3 regions of the Telluria sp. LT1R51-2 genome follow, and region 1 is predicted to be linked to each of the others. Evidence: riboswitches for the same ligand, from Rfam matches in the RefSeq annotation. Region 1 holds a riboswitch; each other region holds the start of a gene.
The links. Region 1 has a riboswitch for cobalamin ahead of AC56LH_RS03580 (TonB-dependent receptor). Riboswitches for the same ligand answer to the same signal wherever they lie in the genome.
Positions count from the first base shown of each region.

Region 2: linked by a shared signal. The riboswitch ahead of AC56LH_RS22105 (cobaltochelatase subunit CobN) and the one ahead of AC56LH_RS03580 (TonB-dependent receptor) in region 1 are both predicted to bind cobalamin.
Region 3: linked by a shared signal. The riboswitch ahead of AC56LH_RS22540 (TonB-dependent receptor domain-containing protein) and the one ahead of AC56LH_RS03580 (TonB-dependent receptor) in region 1 are both predicted to bind cobalamin.

Region 1 covers NZ_JCASIM010000001.1:806,445-813,768, forward strand. The annotation lists gene ylqF (ribosome biogenesis GTPase YlqF) at 1-932, shown strand, start outside; cobalamin riboswitch at 957-1,197, shown strand; gene AC56LH_RS03580 (TonB-dependent receptor) at 1,266-3,224, shown strand; gene AC56LH_RS03585 (thiol:disulfide interchange protein DsbA/DsbL) at 3,375-4,037, shown strand; gene AC56LH_RS03590 (hypothetical protein) at 4,034-4,363, shown strand; gene AC56LH_RS03595 (helix-turn-helix transcriptional regulator) at 4,430-5,062, opposite strand; gene AC56LH_RS03600 (MFS transporter) at 5,059-6,270, opposite strand; gene AC56LH_RS03605 (ATP-binding protein) at 6,342-7,324, opposite strand, start outside.
Region 2 covers NZ_JCASIM010000002.1:870,656-877,979, reverse strand. The annotation lists gene AC56LH_RS22105 (cobaltochelatase subunit CobN) at 1-2,258, opposite strand, end outside; cobalamin riboswitch at 2,437-2,655, opposite strand; gene kynU (kynureninase) at 2,928-4,190, shown strand; gene kynA (tryptophan 2,3-dioxygenase) at 4,224-5,111, shown strand; gene AC56LH_RS22090 (VOC family protein) at 5,138-5,518, shown strand; gene AC56LH_RS22085 (DUF427 domain-containing protein) at 5,596-5,877, shown strand; gene AC56LH_RS22080 (NmrA family NAD(P)-binding protein) at 5,915-6,865, opposite strand; gene AC56LH_RS22075 (LysR family transcriptional regulator) at 6,934-7,324, opposite strand, start outside.
Region 3 covers NZ_JCASIM010000003.1:5,051-12,374, forward strand. The annotation lists gene AC56LH_RS22520 (cobyrinic acid a,c-diamide synthase CobB) at 1-1,302, opposite strand, end outside; gene cobO (cob(I)yrinic acid a,c-diamide adenosyltransferase) at 1,302-1,928, opposite strand; gene AC56LH_RS22530 (ABC transporter ATP-binding protein) at 1,925-2,704, opposite strand; gene AC56LH_RS22535 (FecCD family ABC transporter permease) at 2,701-3,723, opposite strand; gene AC56LH_RS22540 (TonB-dependent receptor domain-containing protein) at 3,784-5,616, opposite strand; cobalamin riboswitch at 5,682-5,917, opposite strand; gene AC56LH_RS22545 (histidine phosphatase family protein) at 5,938-6,480, opposite strand; gene AC56LH_RS22550 (adenosylcobinamide-GDP ribazoletransferase) at 6,480-7,262, opposite strand; gene cobT (nicotinate-nucleotide--dimethylbenzimidazole phosphoribosyltransferase) at 7,259-7,324, opposite strand, start outside.

The DNA.
Region 1 (7,324 bases):
TCCCGGGCCACATGAACGCGGCCAAGAAGGAAGCGGCCGAGCAGATGGAGAACATCGATCTGGTGATCGAAGTCCTCGATGCACGCCTGCCCGAGGCGAGCTGCAACCCACTGGTGGACCAGCTGCGCAAATTCCGCCAGCGTCCCAGCCTCAAGATCCTGAACAAGATCGACCTGGCCGATCCGGTCGCCACCGCCGCCTGGAAAGCCTATTACGATGCGCAGGATGGCGTCACGGCCTACCCGATGACGACCAAGAAACCGGCCGACGTCGCCCGCATCCCCGATCTGGCCCTGTCGCTGGCGCCGCACCGCGGCGTGCCGACCAAACCGCTGCGCATCATGATCATGGGCATTCCCAACGTCGGCAAGTCGACGTTGATGAATGCGCTGCTGAAAAAACGCGTGGCCAAGGTGGGCGACGAGCCAGCCGTGACCAAGGTCCAGCAGCGCCTGTACCTGAACAAGAACGTGGTGCTGGTCGACACGCCCGGCATGCTGTGGCCAAAGATCGCCATGGCCACCGATGGCCTGATGCTGGCAGCGAGCCACGCCATCGGTACCAATGCGCTGGTCGAAGAAGAAGTGGCGGAATACCTGGGTGAGCTGCTGCTGCAGCGCTACCCGCACCTGCTCACCGCGCGCTATGGCCTGAAGACCGAGGGCATGGATGGTGTGGGCGTGATCGAAGGCGTCGCGATGCGCAGGGGCTTCCGCGTGCGCGGCGGCGAGTACGACTACGAAAAGGCCGCGCACTCGCTGCTGCAGGATTACCGCCAGGGCGCCTTGGGCCGCATCAGCCTGGAAACGCCGGATTCGCGCGCGACCAGCCTGGCGCTGCACGCGGCTGAAGTGGCCGAGAAAGCCCGCCTGGCCGCCGAGAAGCTGGCCGCCAAGCTCGAAGAGCAGTCGCGCGGCAAGCGGGGCAGCTGACCTGCCAGGGCGCGTGCCGACACGGTATAATCGCGCCGTTTTGGTGCTCTCGTGCGCATTCCGGCGCGCGAAGTTAAACGGGAAACACGACAGGCCTGCGCCACGAGCCGGCCTGGAAGTGTGCTGCCCCCGCAACGGTCGACAAGCGCCGCGTTCGCACATCCTGCGCCGTGGCAGACAATCTCGATAACCACTTTCCGCACGACAGGAAGGTGAGGGCGTCCCGCTTGCCAGCCCGGATACCGGCCAGGACAGGTGGAAGCGCCACGCGCTTCCTTCGACGCCGGGCTGCGGGGACGCAGCAGGGCGCCCTTTACCGAGACCACATTCATCATGACTTTTGCAGCTCCTGCGCGCCGCGCGCCCCTCGTTGTGGCGTGCGCCTTCGCCGTGTCCACCTTTGCCACCATCGCCACCGCACAAGAAACGCTGGCGCCGGTCGTCGTCACCGCCGCCCGTTTCCCGGCCACCGCCACGCCGATCGGCGCCACCGTGATCACGGCGGACCAGATCCGCACCTCCGGCGTGGCCGACGTGAATGCGGCGATCCGCAAGATCGGCGGCGTCTTCGGTCGCCAAAGCCTGGACGGCTCGCCCGACTTCAGCCTGGACCTGCGGGGTTTTGGCACCAACAGCGCGCAGAACGTGGTAGTGATGGTCGACGGCGTGCGCCTGAATGAAAACGAGCTGGCCAATACTGTGCTGTCGAGTATTTCGATCGATACGGTCGAGCGCATCGAGATCACGCGCGGCGGCAGCAGCGTGCTGTACGGCGACGGCGCCACGGCAGGCGTGATCCAGATCTTCACCCGCCGTCCATCGGGCAGCGGTACGCGCGGTTCGCTGTTTGCCGAGGCCGGGCGCTTCGATGCCCGCGACCTGCGCGCCTCGATCGCGCACGGCGCCGGCCCCTGGTCGTTCGACGCCGCCGTGACCGATCGCCGCACCGACAACTACCGCGACAACAACCGGTACGAGCAGACGAGCTTCAGCGGCGGCGTGCAATATGCGTATGGCGCGAACGGCCGTGCCGGCCTGCGCTTCGAGAGCTCGCGTTCGGACGCGCGTTTTCCGGGTTCGCTGACGGACGCGCAATTCCAGTCGATCCCGACCCAGAGCAACACGCCGGACGACTTCGGCTCGCTCGACACCGACCGTGTCAGCGCCTTCGTCGAACACCGCATCGGCGCCATCGAACTGGCGGCCGAGCTGTCGCACCGCGAGCGCGATGTCGGTTCGACGTATGTGTTCTCGGGCTTCCCATCGGCCTCGCGCTACCAGGCCGATCAGACCCAGTTCTCGCCACGTCTGCGCCACACCGCCATGCTCGGCGACAAGCGCAACGAATTTGTCACCGGGATCGACCTGACCCGCTGGGACCGCCAGGTGACGTCGAGCTTCTCGGCCGGCGACGCCAAACAGGAGTCCAAGGCGATCTACGTGCGTGACGAGCTGACCTGGAACGCGCCGCACAATGCGCGCCTGGCCGTCGGCGCGCGCCATGAACGTTTCGACAAGGACTACGCCGACCCGCTCGCCTTTGTCGAGCCGGAAGACACCGAGCAGTCGGTCAACGCGTTCACCGTCGAAGGCAGCTTCGACGTCGCGCGCGAAGTAACCGTGTTCGCCAAGGCCGGCCGCAGCTACCGCATCGCCAACATCGATGAAAACTCATTCCGCTCTAGCCCTGGCGTGCTGGCCCCGCAAACCTCGCGCGACCTGGAACTGGGCGTCGCCTTTGGCAACGATGCGCGCAAGGCCACGGCGCGCGTGTTCCGTCACCGCCTGACGAACGAAATCTTCTTCGATCCGACGCTGGCCGGCGGCTTTGGCATCAACACCAATCTCGACCCGACCCGACGCCAGGGTGTAGAGGTTGAAGGCAACGCGCTGTTGGCGAACAACCTGCGGCTGACGGGCGCCTGGCAGTACGTGCAATCCGAGTTCCGTGATGGCCCGAATGCCGGCCGCGAGATGGTGCTGGTGCCGAAACACGTCGTGACGACGCGCCTGGCCTGGACGCCAGGCAATGGCCAGACCGCCGATGTCGGCGCGCAGTGGGTGGCCAGCCAGCGTTTTGGCGACGACTTTGCCAACAGCTGTGACGCACGCGTGCCGTCGTACACCACGGTCGACGCCCGTTATGCGCGCCGCTTTGGCCCATGGGAAGCGTCGGTATCGGGCCTGAACCTGCTCGATCGCCAGCATTACAGCTACGCGTTCAGCTGCCGCGCCGGGATTTACCCGAGCGATGGCCGCCAGCTGAAGGTGTCGCTGCGCTACGACTTCTGATCGATCGTCTGCCGGGCGCGGGTGGCTGATGTATTTGCACCCGTGTTTCAGCGGTAAGCAAATGCAATAAATCGCGCCCTGCAGACAGGGCAGGGGCAAAAAGTGGTAATCTCGCGATCGTTCGCTCAATCATATTTGTGGAAGGATGTTATGCGCACTCTGCGTTTTGCCCTCGTTGCTGCCGCCCTGGTTGCCGGTTTCGCCAATGCTTCGCCGACTGATCCACGCGTCGGCGCCGAATACACCGTGCTGGCCGCGCCGCAGCCGACCCAGACTGTCGGCAAGAAGGTCGAAGTCGTTGAATTCTTCGCCTACCACTGCGGCGCCTGCAATGCGTTCGAGCCAACGCTCAATGCATGGATCAAGAAGCAGGGCGACAACATCGTGATGCGCCGTATCCCGCTGCCGTTCCAGGGCCCGAGCGATCCGGAAGCCCGCCTGTTCCTGACGCTCGACGCCATGGGCAAGCTCGAGCAGTACCATGACCGCGTGTTCCGCGCCGTGCACATCGAGCGCAAGCGCCTGATGAAGGATGAGGACATCATCGCCTGGGCGACCTCGAACGGGCTGGACAAGGCCAAGTTCATGGAAGCGTGGAACTCGTTTGGCGTCCAGACCAAGCTCAAGCGTCTGCCGGCTGTTGCCGAAGCGTACAAGGCCAGCAGCACGCCGACCGTCATCGTCGATGGTAAATACGTCGTGTCGCCGGCGACTGTGGCACAATCGAACAAAATCCAGGACATGGGGCAGCTGATGACGGCCACCGGCCAGGTCCTCGATGCACTGGTAACGAAAGCAGCCCAGACCAAATGACCAACGACGTCGAACGCGACATCCTCAAGATCTACGAAGGGTCACGGCCCAAAGAGGAAGAGCTGTTTGAGATCAGCCGCGTGAACCATCTCGCGTGGTCGCTGGTGGCGATCTTCGCCATGGCGACCATCTGGCTGAGCATCGCCCTGATCAATGCCGAGAATCAGCGCCATGCGCTGGCAACGAATCAATGTCCTGACCTGGTGTTCAAGGCGGGCTTTGACAAGGCATGCCTGGTCACGGTGAGTTCGCGTGATCACTGGTGGGAACACCTCTGGTTCGGCGTGATGAATGTGCGGCCTGCTCCGCACAATGTTGGAAAATGAGTCGGCAAATGCGTTAACTGAGCAAGACAGGCAGTACCGGAACGGCGCCCCATGGGCGCCGTTCTGTCATTCCGCGGTCGAGACCGCATAAGCGCAGCGCCGCGCGCCATGTAACTGATGCTCGATGCGGATGACCTTCACGGTCGGGCCCAGCACGCGCGCGAATACGTCCAGCTCCGAGCGGCAAAAGTCCTGGCATATGCGTGCTGCTGCGCAGATCGGGCAGTGGTTCTCTATCAACAGCACGCTGCCGTCCGGCTGTGGCTGCGCCTCGGCCATATACCCCTCTTCATCGCGCACGGCGGCCAGCGCCGCGACGCGTGCGTCCAGTGGCGCCGCAGCGCCGACGTCGTCGAGCCGGCTGCGGTACAGCGCTTCGCTCGTCTGCTCACGCGCGACAATCAGGCGTTCCATCGCTGCCGGTCCGAACAGCGTCTGCACCTGCCCGATCAAGTCCACCGTGAGTTCGGCATGACGATCCGGATAGCGTGCCTGCCCGGCCTGGCTCAAGCCCCAGCGCCGCACCGGACGCCCGACCTTGCCCCCGCTGTCCTCATACTCGACCAGTCCCTTCTCAGACGCGCTCTCCAGATGGCGGCGCACGCCCATCGAGGTCAGATCGAGCTGCGCGGCCAGCGCCTGGGCGGTCTGGGCACCACGCATTTTCAACTGCATCAGGATGCGTTCCGAGGTGTTCATGGGGTCTCCAGTTGTGGATGCGTACTGCGCATGCTCCAGCGCCGCAGCGCCACCGATGCCCAGACTGCCAGCATGCCGCCGACGACCAGCACCAGCCGGGTGTCGATCAGCGTCAGCACGGCGCCCAGGAGCGCCATCAGGATATTGGCCAGGCAAAAAATGGTCGACAGCAGCGCCATGACCGACCCCTGGCCGTGGGCCGCAAACTCGTCGGCCGCCCAGGTTTGCAGCGCCGTGTTGTAGAACGCATGCGGCACCCCGAACAGGACGATCCCGGCAATACCGATCCACAGGTTGCCGAAGCCCACGCACAGGATTGCGGTGGCACCCACAGCCGCGTACCAGGCAGCGCGGCGGCGGCCTTCCACCAGACTGGCGTGGCCGGCGAACAGCGCGGCGGTCGTCATCAACGCGCACATGCCCATGTTCACGAGCGAAATCTGGCGCGCATCGTAGCCGCCTATGTCGACCAGCCATAACGGGAAGTATTCGTACAGCGACGCGACACCACAGCAATAGCCCAGGTGGACGATGAACAGCGTGCGCAGCGGGCCGTGACGCAGCAATGTCAGCGCGTGGCGTTCCCGCGCCACCGTCCACCAGCGCAGGCCGTGCGTGGCGGGCGGCGTGGCGGGAATCGTCAGGAACACGCAGAGGGTACCCAGCAGCAGGGCGACAGCGGCGATCCCGAACGGCACCTCGGCGCCCAGCGTCATCGTGAAGCCGCCCAGCAGCGGGCCGACCAGCCAGCCCAGGTTGAAGGAACCATTCAGCCACGACAGTGCGTGATTGCGCAGCGGGCCCTTGATGCGCTCGATCACCAGGGCCCGCATCACGGCGCCATTGCCTTCGAGCAGGCCGGTGCAGAAGCGCGCCGCCAGGAACAGCAGATACGATTCCATGACCATCGCCACGGCCGTGAGCAAGTGGCCGATCGCCGCGCCGACGGTTGTCAGCAGCAGCGCGCGGCGGCGGCCGAAACCATCGGACAACGGCCCCAGCACGGCGCTGCCGATCAGCAGGCCCAGTGGATTGATCATCAGGGCAAGCCCCAATAGCAGCTTGGGCGGCAGCCCGAGAAAGCTGTTGAGCCCATGGACGCTGCCATCGGCGAACAGCGGAGCGAGCATCGGATAGGGCAGCGAGGCGCCGACCGTCGACAGCAGGGCCAGGCCGCACAGGGTGAGGATGAGGAAACGCTGGTTCATAATGGCGCTGAAAACATGTCAACGCGCCGAGCTTACGCCCGCCCGGAAAATAAGTAAACGAAACTGTTTATTTATTTGGGGGCCTGCGGTAATTGCATCACGAAGCGCGCGCCGCCAAGCGGCGAGGTGTCGATATGCAGGGCGCCGCCATGCAACAGCACCGCCTTGTGTGCAATCGACAGGCCAAGGCCGAAGCCGCCGGTGGCGCGGTCGCGGCTGCGGTCGAGCCGGTAGAACGGCTCGAACACCTTGTCGCGCTCGCTTTCGGGAATGCCGGGGCCGTCGTCGTCGACGGCGATCTCGATGCCGGCCGGGTCCCGTGTGGCCGACAGCACGACGCGGCTGCCTGCATATTTCTGGGCGTTGCGCAGCAGGTTGCCGATGGCGCGCGCCAGCAGGCGGGCATCGGCGTCGATGGTGCCCAGTCCGTCCTGGAACTGGCAGGTAACGTCCTGGGACGATGGTGGCAGCGTCGCGCAGCAGTCGCGCAGCAGCGCGTCGAGATCGACCGTGGAACCCTGCAGCGCGCCAGCGCTGTCGAGCTTGCTCATGTCGAGCAGCTCTTTGACCAGGTCGTTCAGCTCGCGCACGTCGCCTTCCAGCGCGGCGATGCGGCGGCGCAGGTCCGGGTCGCCGGCGCGCGCGTCCAGCAATTCGAGGCCGAATTCCAGGCGCGCAATCGGCGTACGCAGTTCGTGCGAGACCGAATGCAGCAAGCTGCGCTGCGCCGCCATCAGCCCTTCGATGCGGCCGGCCATGTGGTTGATGCGTTCGGCCAGTGGATAGACGATCTCCGAGCGGTGCAACTGCGCGCGCACCGACAGCTTGCCGGCGCCGAATTCGTCGGCCATGCGCGACAGCGATTGCAGCGCGCGCCAGTGCGAGCGCGACCACAACGCGATCGGCACCAGCAGGGCAAGGGCGACGATGACGAAGCGCAGCAGCTCCATCGTGAGCTCCTTGCCGATGTCGATCGGCAGGTTCTGCGCATGCAGCACGTCGTCGTTGCTGCCGATATAGCGCTCGCCCGCCAGGTCGACGCGCCGGTACAGGG
Region 2 (7,324 bases), on a different contig from region 1:
CTTTCGACGATCTGGCGCAGCGACAGCAGCTCGTCGTACAGCGGCGTCGTTGCCAGCGGTGGCGTCAGGTGGTCGACGATGATCGCCAGGCCGCGGCGCTTGGCCTGCGTGCCTTCGCCCACGCCGTCGACGATGTACGGGTAGATGCCCGGCAGGTCGCCTGCGATCACGCTGGGATAATCGTCGCTCGACAGGCCCACCGCTTTACCGGGCAGGAATTCAAAGGTCGAGTGGCGCCCCACGTGCACGACGGCGTCGGCCTTGAAGCGGTCGCGGATCCAGTGGTAGAAGGCCAGGTACTGATGCGGCGGCGTGATGCTGGTATTTGCGTGCAGCAGTTCTTCATCGACTTCCCAGCCGCGCGGCGGCTGCGGGCCGATGAACACATTGCCGAACATGAGGCCCGGCACCAGCAGCTTGCCGCTGTCGACCATCACCTTGCCGGGCGCCGGGCCCCAGCCGCGCATGCCTTCGATGCCGTAGCCGATCAGGCGGCGATACAGTGGTGCGAGCGCCTTGCACGGACTGGGTTTACTGTCATCGAGACAGGCGCGGTAGCCGTCTTCGAGCGCATGCAGGTCGCGTGTGGCCTGGACGCGCTGCGGATGGTCGACACCTTCGACCAGGTGCAGCAATTCCTTGATGATCGTCTCGGCCTGCTTGCGGCCCGGCGCGCGCTCGCCCTGCGCTTCGGCGACCAGCACGTCGGCATGCAGGCGGCCCAGCATGCCGTCCTTCATCTCGCCTTGCACGCGCGGTGCAAGCGTCGCGAACCAGCGCGCGTAGTCGGCCGCGCTGACGCTATTGACGGTGGCGCTCATCTCGCGCAGCGCGGCGCGGTCTTCGGGCAGGTTCACGCCGTGCGCCATGATCATGTCGAGCAGCGCTTCGGGCGTGGCCGGCAGATCGCCGACCGTGTAGCCGGCGGCTTTCAGCGCATGCAGCATGTCGAACAGTGACGCCGGCACATTCAGGTTGTCGGCGCCGATATTCTGGCGGCCCGGCGGGTGGTTGTAATAGACCATCGCGACACGCTTGTCGGCATTGCGCTTGGCACGCAGCGCCAGCCAGCGGCTCACGCGCGCCGTCATGCGATCGACTTCGGCCGGCAGCAGCACCGGCGGGCGGTTCTCGATGCCGGTCAGGCGATCGCGCTGCGACTGGCCCAGCGCCGCCACCACCATCGGCTGGCCGATGCCCTGCAGCTCGGGCAGCGCGACGCGGTACTGGACCGAGTCCGGCGGCAGGCCGTCGGGCGAGAGCTGCCATTGCATGGCGGTGCGGTCCGACAGGCGGATCGCCTTGAACACGGGAATATCGAGGCGCTTGAAGGCTTCGCTGACGACTTCGCGGCCTTCGGCGGCGCCGACGACGAAGTCCTGCAGCACCACCAGCGCCGCGGGCTTCGCTGGCGCGATCAGCTCGGGCAGGCGCACCAGCGCTTCGCGCGAGGCGCCGCCCCAGCGTGTGAGCAGCTGCACGCAGGCCTGGCCCTGTTCTTCGATACGACGGCACAGCGCAGCCGGCACCATCCCATCCATGTTCGCCAGGTCGAGCACGACGACGGTCGGGCGGTCGTTCAGACCCAGCTTGGCGGCGTTGCCCCAGGCCGCGGCATCCTGCAGCTCGTTCTGGCCGACGCGCAGGCGCAGTGTCGGCTCGGGCAGCGGCGCGCCCAGGGCTGTCGATGGATGCAGCAGGTTGGCGATGAGGGCGGTGGTGTTGTCCACGCCGCCCGCTTGCCAGACGCGCCGCGCCGCGAGCCAGTGGCGGGCGGCGGGATTGGCCTCTGCCGCCTGCAGCGCGGCAGGCGCCGGGGCTTCGGCTGCGAGTTCGCGCAGCAGCTCGGGCGCGAAACCGGCCAGGCTGCCGTGCGCCGCGCGCGTCATCAGGTTCAGGCTTGCTTCGCCATTGAAGGCCAGCACCGCGGTGCCTGGTTTTGCGTGACGCGCCAGCGCATCCTTCATGCGGCGCGCCGGATCGCCGAACAGGGACACTGCCAGCACCGTGTCGGCGCCGGCGATCCACTGGCCCACCTCGCGTTCGCTGGCGGCCATCAACTGGGCCGGCGTGCGTAACTGAATCCGGTCGCGCGGGTGGCTGGCCAGGTGGCGGTGGGCAGCCTCGATCGCGCCCGGCGCGGCGCGCTCGGTGACCACGGCGAACATGGTGGCGGCGTGGCTGTGGGCGCAGGCGAGCAGGGACGCGAGCAAAAGCACCAGCGCAGTACAGGCGCGGGCAAGCGAAGCAGTGTTCATGTGAACGTCGACCTTTCAGCTGCGCGCCATCAGCGCGCATGACAACGGGCAGACGTCTTCCTTCCACGCTGGACGCAACAAGCCATGCGCACGCGTACGTGCGAACGCCTGCGCGAGCGCATTGGCAACACAGAAGGAACGACGAACTACCAACCGGCACGCCCACACCCCGGGACGTACGCAATGCATCGTGAAGGCCGGTCTTCTGGCTTGCCGTCATCCTTCCCGGGTCCTGCCTTCCCGTGCACGGGGCACAGTGGCGTTCGACGAGGGTCGTCAGGCATACAGCAGCGGGGGCTGCGCCGGACTGGCGTGCGATGGATTCGCACACGTCACCGGCTTCCCGTTTCACCTTCCTGCAGACGAGCAGGACGGCACCATTCACTTGATTGGGCGCGATTCTACAGCCAGGGTGCGCCACTGTCACCGCATTCTTTGGCCTCTAGGGAAGCACTGATTAATTCATGGAGGCGGACTTGGCACGGAAAATAGCCACCTTGCGGCGTTGCAAATTCTCGCAATAGCTCGCTATTGCTGCGATTTGCGCCTTGCATGGCGGCTTTTTCCGCAGCCAATTCCATCCCCCAGAATAAATCAGTGCTTCCCTAGCCTAGAATGGCGGTATCGTCCGGCCAGGCCGGCACCCACTCCTTCTTCGCGACCGTTCACATGATCACACGACAAGACTGCCTGGCCCTCGACGCGGCCGATCCGCTGGCTCCCCAGCGCAATGCCTTTGCGCTGCCGGACGGCGTGATTTACCTCGACGGCAATTCGCTCGGCGCCCGCCCCCGCGCGGCCCTGCAACGCGCGCAGGACGTGATCGCCGCCGAATGGGGCAATGACCTGATCCGCAGCTGGAACACGGCCGGCTGGTACGACCTGCCGCAGCGCCTGGGCACCCTGATCGCGCCGCTGATCGGCGCTGCGGTCGATGAAGTGGTGGTCACCGACTCGACCTCGGTGAACCTGTTCAAGGCGCTGGCTGCGTCACTGAAAATGCAGGCCGACGCGCCGGCGCACGCCGCCCGCCGCATCATCCTCACCGAGCGCGACAACTTCCCGAGCGATATCTACATGGCCGAAGGCCTGATCGGCTGGCTCGAACGCGGCTACGAGCTGCGCCTGCTCGACAGCTGGGCCGACCTGCCGGCCGCCCTCGAAGGCGATGCCGGCGCACAGGTGGCGGTCGTGATGCTCACGCACGTGAACTACCGGACCGGGCGCATGCTCGACATGAAGACGATCACGGCGCAGATCCACGCCGCCGGCGCGATGGCGATCTGGGACCTGGCCCATTCGGCTGGCGCAGTGGAAGTCGACCTGAATGGCGCGCAGGCCGACTTCGCGGTGGGCTGCACCTATAAATTCCTCAACGGCGGGCCGGGCGCGCCCGCGTTCATCTGGGTGCCGCAGCGCCACCACGCGCAATTCACGCAGCCGCTCACAGGCTGGTGGGCGCACCGCCAGCCGTTCGCAATGCAGCCGGCGTTCGCGCCGGTGGCCGGCATCAAGCGCGCGATGTGCGGCACGCAGCCGGTGGTGGCGCTGGCACTGATCGAATGCGGGCTGGCCGTGTTCCAGGACGTGACGATGGCGGCGCTGCGCAAGAAGTCGCTGGCGTTGTCGGACCTGTTCCTGGCGCTGCTCGAACAGGAATGCGCCGCGCATCCGCTGGCGCTGATCACACCGCGCAATCACGCGGACCGTGGCAGCCAAGTGAGCGTCACGCATCCGCATGGCTACGCGGTGATGCAGGCCCTGATCGCGCGCGGCGTGATCGGCGACTACCGCGAGCCGCAGGTGATGCGCTTTGGCTTCACGCCTCTGTACACGGGGTATGACGATGTGTGGCAGGCGGTGATGGTGCTCAAGGATATCCTGGACCGCAGCGACTATCAGGTCGATGCCAAGCGCACTGCGGTGACCTGAGCGATTCTCGAGCGATTCTCAAGAGAGGACACGATGCCCCGCCCTGTCAATCCGGATTCGTCCAACAACAATGTGGATGCGGGCGGCTGCCCTGTCGCGCAGCCCGGCTACCACGGCGCCAAGCTCGATTTCAGCAGGGACATGAGCTACGGCGACTACCTGTCGCTCGACACGATCCTCAACGCCCAGCATCCGCTGTCGCCCGAGCACAACGAGCTGCTGTTCATCGTCCAGCACCAGACCAGCGAACTGTGGATGAAGCTGATGCTGCACGAGCTGCACGGCGCGCGCGACAACATCGCGCGGGGCCAGTTGCCGGCAGCGATGAAGATGCTGGCGCGCGTGGCCGCGATCATGAACCAGCTTGTGCATGCATGGGATGTGCTGGCGACCATGACACCGCCCGAGTACACGGCGATCCGCCCGTACCTGGGCGCGTCGTCGGGGTTTCAGTCGCACCAGTATCGCGAGATCGAATTCATCCTGGGGAACAAGAACGTCACGCATTTGCAGGTGCATCAGCACAAGCCTGACGCACACGTGGCGCTGCAGGGCGTGCTGGACAAACCGTCGCTGTATGACGAAGCAATCATGGTGCTGGCGCGCAGTGGATTGGCGGTGGATGCGGCGCGGCTTGCCGGGCCATGGCATCAGGCGACGCAGTCCGATCCGTCGGTGAAGGCGGCGTGGATGGTCGTGTATCGAGATACTGACCACTACTGGCCGCTGTATGAGCTGGGTGAGAAGCTGGTGGATATCGAGACGGCGTTTCGCTTGTGGCGCTTCCGGCATGTGACGACGGTGCAGCGCGTGATCGGTTTTAAAACCGGCACCGGTGGCACGGACGGCGTGGGGTATCTGCGCAAGATGCTCGATGTCGTGCTGTTCCCGGAGTTGTTCGAGTTGCGCACCGAGTTGTAATCATCTTTATTCAAGGACCGCCTGCCATGATTTCCCATCTCGACCATTTGGTGCTGACCTGCACCGACCTTGATGCGACCAAGCATTTCTATACGGAGGTCATGGGCATGCGTCTGGAAACTTTCGGCGCGGGGCGCATCGCCTTCAAATTCGGCAACCAGAAGATCAACCTGCACCAGCGCGGCGCCGAGTTCGAGCCGAAGGCGCACCTGCCGGTGCCGGGAGCGCTGGACCTGTGTTTCATTGCGTCAGTGCCGCTTGATCAGGTGATTGCGCACTTGGGCAACTGCGCCTGGCCCATTGTCGAAGGGCCAGTGGAGCGGACTGGGGCAACCGGCAAGATCCGCTCGGTGTATGTGCGCGATCCGGATCTGAATCTGATCGAGATTTCAGAGATGGCTGGCTGATAGAGTTGCTGCATCTCTCTCACCCGACGGGTGTAGACTGGTCTGCGCTTCAGATCCGAAGCGCTACCGGAGGGCATATGAAAGCAATATGGAATGGTGAAGTGCTGGCGCAGTCGAATGATACGGTCGTTGTCGAGAACAACCATTATTTTCCACCGGCCTCGTTAAATCGCCAGTTTTTCAGCGACTCGAGTACGACGACCAACTGCCCCTGGAAGGGCACAGCGAGCTACTACAACGTCGAGGTGAACGGCAAGGTCAACAAGGATGCGGCCTGGCTGTATGCGGCTCCAAAATCCGCTGCGGCAAATATCACTGGCCACATCGCGTTCTGGAAGGGTGTCGATGTGACGCCCTGAAGCGGTGAACCAGGGCCTGCCAAAATCCAGCGCGCATTCAGCCCGCATGTATTTCCGCAAGCACTTCACGCGCGCCCGTCCATGCGCGCACGCCGTAACGATCGTTATCCAGCGGGTGCAGTTTGCCGCGCCCGCTCATCATGTCGCGTAGATATTGCATGCCCTGCCACGCAGGAAACGGCGCGTCACTTGCCGGCGACAGCTTCCGGGTAATCGCGATCATCGCCGACAACGCACCAATGCTCCCAACGCGCAGTGTGGCGTAGCGCTGGCCCGTCACGTCGGTCATGATGCGGGCGAGGTCGACAGGCGACACGGTATCCCCGGCAATACGAAGAATGCGCGGCGCGGTGTCGTCCATCGCGGCAGCCGCAGTGAACGTCGCGACATCGTCCTTGCTGGTGAAATCGAGCTGCTGCTGCGCATCGCCGAAGTGGATGACGCGCCGGATTCCGGCGGCGATGATGGGCGCCTGGCCAGCCAGCAGATCGATGAAGCCGCCATTCAGGACAGAGGTGGCGCGGATGGGCGCTGCGTCCAGTGTTGCCATGAAACGGCGGCGGAGGTCGAGGTTGCGATTTTCGCCGGGGATCGTGTTGGTGAAGTCGAGTGAATAGTCGCTTGGGATAAAGCGGGCGACGCCCTCGGCCACTGCCGCGTCGAGCAGACGTTGCTGGGTATCGATCACCACTGGCGCCAGGCCATTGAGTGCCGACACGAGGCAACCCGACCCGCGCATTGCCGCGCGCAGCGCTGCCGCATCCCGCATCTCCACTGCTTTGACATCGACGCCAAGCGCGCGCAGGGCTGCCAATGTGTCGGGCGCTGTGCCGGGGCGAACGATGGCGTTGACGCTGGCGCCCTGCGCTACCAGCGCCCTGCCGATTCGCGCACCGAGGTCGCCGGTGATGCCGGCAAGCGTGATGCGCTGTGGCTGGGAACGTTCGTAAGGTGTGTTCTGCATGCGATCTCCTTGGTTGGGCCACATGATATGCCGGGCTTGATGCCACCATAAGGCTGGCGGAAGGGAACATGCTGTTCCATTCAACGGAACGGCTAAGCGCCGGAGTTGGCGTCGGGCGCAACCCACATGTGCTCTTGCAGCGCATCGATGAACAACCTTACTTTGGACGATATGCTGCGGTTCCTGGCATACAGGGCGTTGACTGGAATACCGTCGCTGTGCCACCCGGGGAGCAGGCGGACCAGATGGCCGGACTGCAGGTGCGGCCTCGCCAGAAAATCAGGCAGCCGCCCTACCCCGGCACCGCCCAGCACCACTGCCTGGAGTACCGCCGGCTCGGCTATCGCAGTTCCCGGCGCGACCGCACAATGCGCTTCGGCGCCGTCGTCCGTGCGGAATTTCCAGCTTGTTTCCCCTGCGCGGCAAGCGATGAGGCGATGCGTCTCCAGTTCCGCCACCGTGGCCGGCACGTCCCGCCCGTCG
Region 3 (7,324 bases), on a different contig from region 1:
ACCGCCAAACAGCGCGGCAACCGCGCGTGGGTTGGACGGGAAGTAACCGTGGAAGTAGGACGCGAACAGCGAACCGACGCGGTACACCGCTTCGCCCGGTGTCTGCGTGCGCTGCTTGACGGTATGTGCCTGCGGCGGCACGTCGGTGGCCAGCAGCGAATAGTGGAAGGTGTGGCCGCGCAGTTCGCCCTCCGGCGTGGCCAGCGCATGCATGCCGAGGCCAGCCAGGCGCTGTTGCATCGCCACTTCGCCCGGCAGCACGCCGGCCATCTCCCAGCGCCGGCCATCGCTGTCGGTCAAGCCATCGGCCAGGGCCATCATGCCGCCGCATTCGGCCACGATCGACACGCCGCGCGCATGGGCCGCGCGGATCGAATCACGCCAGCGCGTTGCGCCTTGCAGCACCGCGCCATGCAGCTCGGGATAGCCGCCCGGCAGGTACACGGCGTCGGCATGGTCCGGCACCGCGTCGTTCGACAGCGGTGCAAAGTAGGTGATCTGCGCGCCCAGCGCCTTGAGCAGCTCGACGTTCGCCGGATACACGAACATGAACGACGGGTCATGCGCGATTGCGATCGTGCGGCCGGCTAGCGGCGTGTCGATCTGCGCCGGGACGGCGTGCGCCGGTGCCAATGCGGGCACCATCACAGGCAGCGCATCCCACGCCGCCTCATCGAACTCGATGCTGTCGGCCAGCGCGTCAAGGATACGCTGCAGCTCTTCGACTTCACCCGGCAGCACCAGGCCCAGTTGCCGCTCGGGCAGCTGATGTTCCTGACGCGCCAGGGTGCCGATCAGGGGAATGTCGCGCAGCGACTCCTTGACCATCGCCGCGTGGCCGCTGCTGGCGACGCGGTTGGCGATCACGCCAGCCATCTGCACGGGACCATAGTCACGCAAGCCTTGCGCCACGGCGCCGGCCGTCTGCGCCATCGCCGATGCATCCAGTACCGCAAGCACCGGAATCCCGAACGCGCGCGCCAGGTCGGCGCTCGATGGCGCGCCGTCATACAGGCCCATCACGCCTTCGACGAGAATCGCGTCGGCCTCCGCAGCGGCGGCCTGCAGGCGCTGGCGGCAGGCTTCAAGGCCGACCATCCACAAATCCAGATTGTGGACGGGCGTGCCGCACGCGCTTTCCAGCATCACCGGATCGACGAAGTCGGGACCGCACTTGAACACGCGCACGCGCTTGCCCATGCGGATCAAACGCCGCGCCAATGCGGCCGTGACGGTAGTCTTGCCCTGGCCGGAGGCCATTGCCGCCACCAGCACCACGCGCGCGCCGGGATGCGGGTTCATTACCACTCCGTCCCGGCCTGGGCGCCGATCCCCGCCTTGAACGCGTGCTTGACGACGTTCATTTCGGTGACGGTGTCGGCGATCGCCACCAGTTCGGGCGGCGCGCCACGGCCCGTGATCACCACGTGCTGCATGGTCGGGCGATCCAGCAGGTCGGCGATCACGGTGTGCACGTCGACGTACCCGTATTTGAGCGCGATATTCAGTTCGTCCAGCACCACCATGCCGATACTCGGATCGGACAGGAACTGCTTGGCCAGCGCCCATGCCTCGGTCGCTTTTTCGATGTCGCGCTCGCGGTTCTGGGTTTCCCAGGTATAGCCTTCGCCCATCGCATGAAAGCGCACTTCGTCCGGGAAGCGGCGCAGGAAGGTTTCCTCGCCGGTCGACAGCGCGCCCTTGATGAACTGGACCACGCCGACCTGCATGCCGTGGCCCAGTGCGCGCGCGACCATGCCGAACGCGCTCGAGCTCTTGCCTTTACCGTTGCCGGTATTGACGATGATGATGCCGATCTCTTTGTCGGCCGACGCGATCTTTGCGTCGATGACGGCTTTCTTGCGCTCCATGCGCACGCGATGGCGCTCGTTCAGCGCAGCGGTTTGTTCGGAAGTCATGTCGTTCATGCGGAATCCTCTTGAGGGATGAAGATGCGGCGGCCGTGATGTTCGATCATCTCGATCGGGTGGCCGAGGTAGTCGCCCAGCAGCGCGCTCTGCATGGTCTGTTCGTTGGTGCCGGCATGCCAGCGGCCATCGCCCATCAGCAGCAGCACGTGGGTCGAGATGCGCGAAGCCAGGTTCAGGTCGTGGCCGATCATGACCACGGTGCGATTCTGCTCGCGGCACAGGCGCGCAAGCAGGCCTGTCACGCTCACCTGGTGCGCCAGGTCGAGCGCATTGGCTGGCTCGTCGAGCAGCAGCAACGGGGTTTGTTGGGCCAGCAGGGCGGCAATCGCCACGCGCTGGCGCTCGCCGCCGGACAGCGTGCGCACGTCGCGCGCCGCCAGGTCACTCACGTCCATCGACGCCAGGGCTTCCAGCGCAATCTGATGGTCGTCGCTGCCTTCCCAGTAGCGGTTGGCGTGGTACGGGTGGCGCGCCGAGAGCACGCTCTCGAGCACCGTGTAGGCAAAGGCGTCGTGGCGCGACTGGGCGAGAAAGGCGCGCTCGCGCGCCAGGTCGGTCAGCGGCCAGGCTGCCAGGGCGCGTCCGCCGATGTGGACCGCGCCGCCGTCGGGCTGGTGCAAGCCCGCCAGCGTACGCAGCAAAGTGCTCTTGCCGGCGCCGTTGCGGCCGATGATGCTCCAGCATTCGCCCGGTTGCGCGGACCAGTTCAAGCCCTGCACCAGGGTGCGCCCGGCAATGGATAGACGCAGGTCGTGGGTGGCGATGACGGTCATTTGCGCATGCGGTGCAGTTGATACAGGAAGACCGGCGCACCGATCATCGCCGTGATGGCGCCGACCGGCAGCTGCTGCGGCGCGACGATCGTGCGTGCCAGCGTGTCGCACAGCACCAGGAACGCGCCGCCGCTCAGGACGACGGCGGGAATCAGCACGCGGTGATCGGGCCCGAAGGCGAAGCGGCAGGCGTGCGGCACGATCAGGCCGACGAAGCCAATCGAACCGGCGCTGGTGACGGCGCTCGCCGTGAGCAGCGCCGACACGAAGAACAGGCCCTTGCGCAGCGCGCTCACGCGCACGCCCAGCGTGACGGCGTTTTCGGCGTGCAGCGCGACCATGTTCATGGCGCGTGCGCTGCGCATGGCAAACAGTAGCGCGCCGACCAGCACGATCCACGGCGCCAGGCGCAGCGGCGCGCCGGCCAGGTCGCCAATCAGCCAGAAGATCATGCTGCGCAGGCGCCCCTCGGGCGCGATCGACAGCATGAGGGTGACGAGGGAGCCGCACAGGGCCGAGACAATCACCCCGGTCAGCAGCAGCATCGAGGCGCCGCCTTCGGCGGCCTGGCCGCTGCGCAGGTCGCGCCGCGCCAACACGTACAGCAGCAGGGAGACGCCAATCGCGCCCACCAGTGCGGCCGCATCGACCATCAGCGTGGACGCCATGAGCAGCAGGGCGAGGAGGGCGCCGACTGACGCGCCGGACGAGACGCCCAGCACATACGGGTCGGCGAGGGGATTGCGTAACAGCGCCTGCATCATCAGGCCGGCCAGGGCGAGGGCGCCGCCGGTGGCAAAGGCCACCAGCGCGCGGCTGGCGCGCAGGTCGAGCAGGGATGCGGACAGGGATTCGGGTTGGCCGCTGGCCAATTGGCGCAGGGCGTCGGGGATATCGCTGAGTGGCACGCGGATGGAACCGGTCATGCCCGAGAACAGCAGGGTGGCGATGGCCAGGACCAGCATGGCGCCGACGATGAGCGTGGCGCGTTGGCGTAATGACGGGACGGGTGCTTGCATGCGGGCCCTGATAGTTGATCGATGCCCGCGGCGCGTGCGCCGCGGGCGAAAAATGCCAGCTTAACGGATGCCGTAGCGCAGCGACGCGAACCAGGTGCGGCCGCTGGTGCCGTAGTTGCGCGCCACTTCGTAGTTCTTGTCCGCGACGTTATTCACGCGCAGCAGCAAGGACCAGTCGGGCGTGAACTGGTACGTGGTGTACAGGTTCAGCAAGCCGTAGCCACCCAGGCGGCTGGTATTGGGCGCGTTGTCGAAACGGTCACCCGACACGGTCAGCTCGGCGCCGCTCTTTAACTGGCCCATCACGTAGTCGGCCGCGAAGTTGGCGTGCTTCTTCGCGCGGCGCGCCAGCTGGCGGCCGGTGGTGTCGTCACGCGGATCCTGCCAATCGAGGCTGGCGCGCAGGTTCACGTCCATCAGGCGCGTGCTGCCGGCCAGCGAGAAGCCTTCGAGCGTTGCTTCGTTGACGTTGTAGGCGCAGCTGCGGTTTATACCATCCGGGCAGGGCGTGCTTGATACGATCATGTCGGTCAGGCGGTTGTGGAAGTACGTGGCGTCGAGCTTGTAGCCATTGCCGTCGTAGCGCAGGCCCACTTCACGGTTGCGGCCTTTTTCCGGCTTGTTCGTCTCCAGGCCGTAGTTCGGGAAGTACAACTCGTTGAACGTCGGGGCGCGGAAGCTCGTGCCGATGCTGGCGGTGGCGCGCAGGCCGTTGCCGAATTCGTAGCCGTAGCCTGCAGCGCCGGTGTTCTGGCTGCCGTAGACCGAGCGGTCCTGGCGCGCGCTGACATCGAACAGGTGATTGGCGCGCTTGGCCGAATACGCCGCTGCATATGAATTGGTGATGCGTGTCTTGCGCATCGACGCCACTTCTTCCTTGCGGTGGTTGAACAGCAGCTGCAGCGTGTCCTGGCCAATGGCGACGTTGTTCTGCCACGAGAATTCGTTCTGCTTGGTGTCGACCTGGCTGGCGCCGCTGGCCGTGGCGTTGCTGAAGCTGCCCGACTTGTCTTCCGAACGCGCGTACTGCATGGTGCTGCGCCAGTTCGGCAGGATCTGGTTGTTCATGTAGACGGCGGCGGTGTTCAGGTCCGTGTCGCTGTGCACATCGTAGCTGCCGGAACCACTGGCGTCGTACTGGCTGTACGTGCGACTGGCCAGGAACTGGGCGCCGATCTCGTGACCCGGCGCGAGCGCCATCGACACACGACCATTGGCGTTGCGGCGGCGGTAGCCGTCTTCGTCCGCGTTGTAGCCCGACGCACCGGGCCGCGTGGACGAGAAGCCATCCGACTCTTCGTAGCCGGCGCCGAAGGCATAGTTGATGGCATTCGGGCCACCGCTGCTGCCGAAGATGCCTGCGTCGCCCTGCAGCGTCGCGTTGCTGCCCGCGCCGACCGAAGCGGTGACGACAGGTGCGCCTTCGCCCTTGCGCGTGAAGATCTGGATCACGCCGCCGATGGCATCGGCGCCGTACAGCGTGCTCAGTGGACCGTAGACGATTTCGATGCGGTCGATGGCGCCCAGCGGGATGGCATTCCAGCTGGCGGTGCCGGTCGTGCCCGAGGCGATGCGCACGCCGTCGAGCAGCACGACGATCTGGTTGGCGTTCGCGCCGCGCACGTAGACGCTGGTGGCGGTGCCGGCCGGGCCGTTGCGGGTGATCTCGATGCCACGCTGGCGCTGCAGGATGTCGGCCACCGAGCCGGCGCCCGAGCGCGCGATCTCTTCGGCGTTGATGACGGTGGTGTCGGCGATCAGGTCCGCAGCGGGTTGCGGCGTGCGGGTGGCGGTGACGACGACGGTGTCAGCGACTTCGGCGATGGCGGTGGACGAGATGAGGGCGAGTGCGAGCGACACAGCGGCCGCTTGCCGGCTTACTGGAAAATTCATGAGTGGTTCTTATCAAAGGCATCCCGCCGACGTCCCCGTGGGCTGGATTCAAAGGATCGCGCTGTGCGCGTATCCACCTTTTGGCCGGTATCCGGGCTGACAAGTATGGCCGTCCGACCTTCCCATGCTCAGAAAAGCACAGTGGTATGAGGGGGCGGTTTGCCGCAGGATCCGATGAGAGGCTGCAGCACTTGCTTACCGTTGCGGGGGCAGCACGCGTTGGCCGTGTGAAGGGCTTCGTGTTTCCCGTTTAACTGCACCTGCGAACGCAGGTGCGAGCACCAAAACGCGCTCATTATAAGGTGGTTGAACCGGGCATTGTCATATTTCCAGCACCATGACTTCGCCATAGCCGATCTGGTGTGGTGTCGATGCCGCACGCAGCGCAGCATCCTCCAATGTACCGCCGCCGGACATGGCGTGCAGCAGGCGCATGGTGCCGGCGTGGCAGATGACGAGTGCCTCGGCGTGCCCTGCGCGCTGGATGTCGGCGCGAAACTCGGCCACGCGCACGGCGACCTGCATGACGTTTTCGCCGCCGCCCGGGCGGTAGTGAAGCAGGTCGGCGTTCCAGGCATCGATCTCGTCCCGCGTGATGTCATCCCAGTGGCGCAGCTCCCACGCGCCAAAGTCCATCTCGGCCAGGCGTGCGTCGAACGTGGGTGCGCTTGACAGCTGCTGCGCCAGCACGGCGCTGCGTTGCAACGGGCTGGCGCAGACCGGCATGGCGCCGGGCAGGTTCTGATGATGCAGCGCCGCCAGCACGCGCGCAGTCTCAGTGTCCTGCGCCGGCAGGTCGGTGCGGCCATAGCAGTACCCTGCCGGCACGGCCGGTTTCGGGTGGCGTACGAGGTACAGGCGCATCAGGCCAGCGCGCCGCGGCCGAGCGTGGCCAGCACCGCGATGTAGATGGCCACTTCGGCCAACTGCTGCACGGCGCCAAGGCAGTCGCCCGTGTAGCCCTGCAGCCGGCGCGTGAATTTATGGGCCAGCCAGCGCGTGGCCAGCAAGGCCGAAAACAGCGCGGCGCCAATCGCGGCCAGGTCGAGCAGGCCAACGGCCAGCAGCACGATTGCTGGCACGAGCACCGTGAGCGTTGCAATCCCGAATTCGGCGCTGCTCATGCGCACGGCCAGCGGCTTGGCCTTGCCTTCGGCGCGGGCGTATTCCATCTGCCAGATCAGGGATGTGGCGGCCAGGCGCGAAAGCGGGTGCGCCAGCAGCAGGGCGCCGACAGCAGTCAAGGGTGGCAGCGTGGCGAGTGCGGCCAGCTTCGCGCCCAGCATGCAGACGATGCCGATCGCACCATACGCACCGACGCGTGAATCCTTCATGATCTCGAGCGCGCGTTCTTTCGTCATGCCGCCGCCCAGGCCATCGCAGGTGTCGGCGAAGCCGTCTTCGTGGAAGGCGCCGGTGAGGTAGATCGTCACGGCGGTGGAAAGCACGGCGGCCACTGGCGCTGGCAGCCAGTGCGCGGCGATGACGTAGACGGCCGCCCCGATCGCACCCACCACCACGCCCACCAGCGGGAAGTAGCGCGACGCGTGATTGAGCCAGGCCGGCTCGAAGCCGACCCAGCGCGGGATCGGGATCCGCGTGAAAAACTGCAGCGCAATGAAGAACAGGCGCAGTTGATGGATCATTCCGCGTGCTCGTCGAGTTGTCCCGAGACCTGGGCCGATGCGAAGGTCGCCATCTCGCTCAG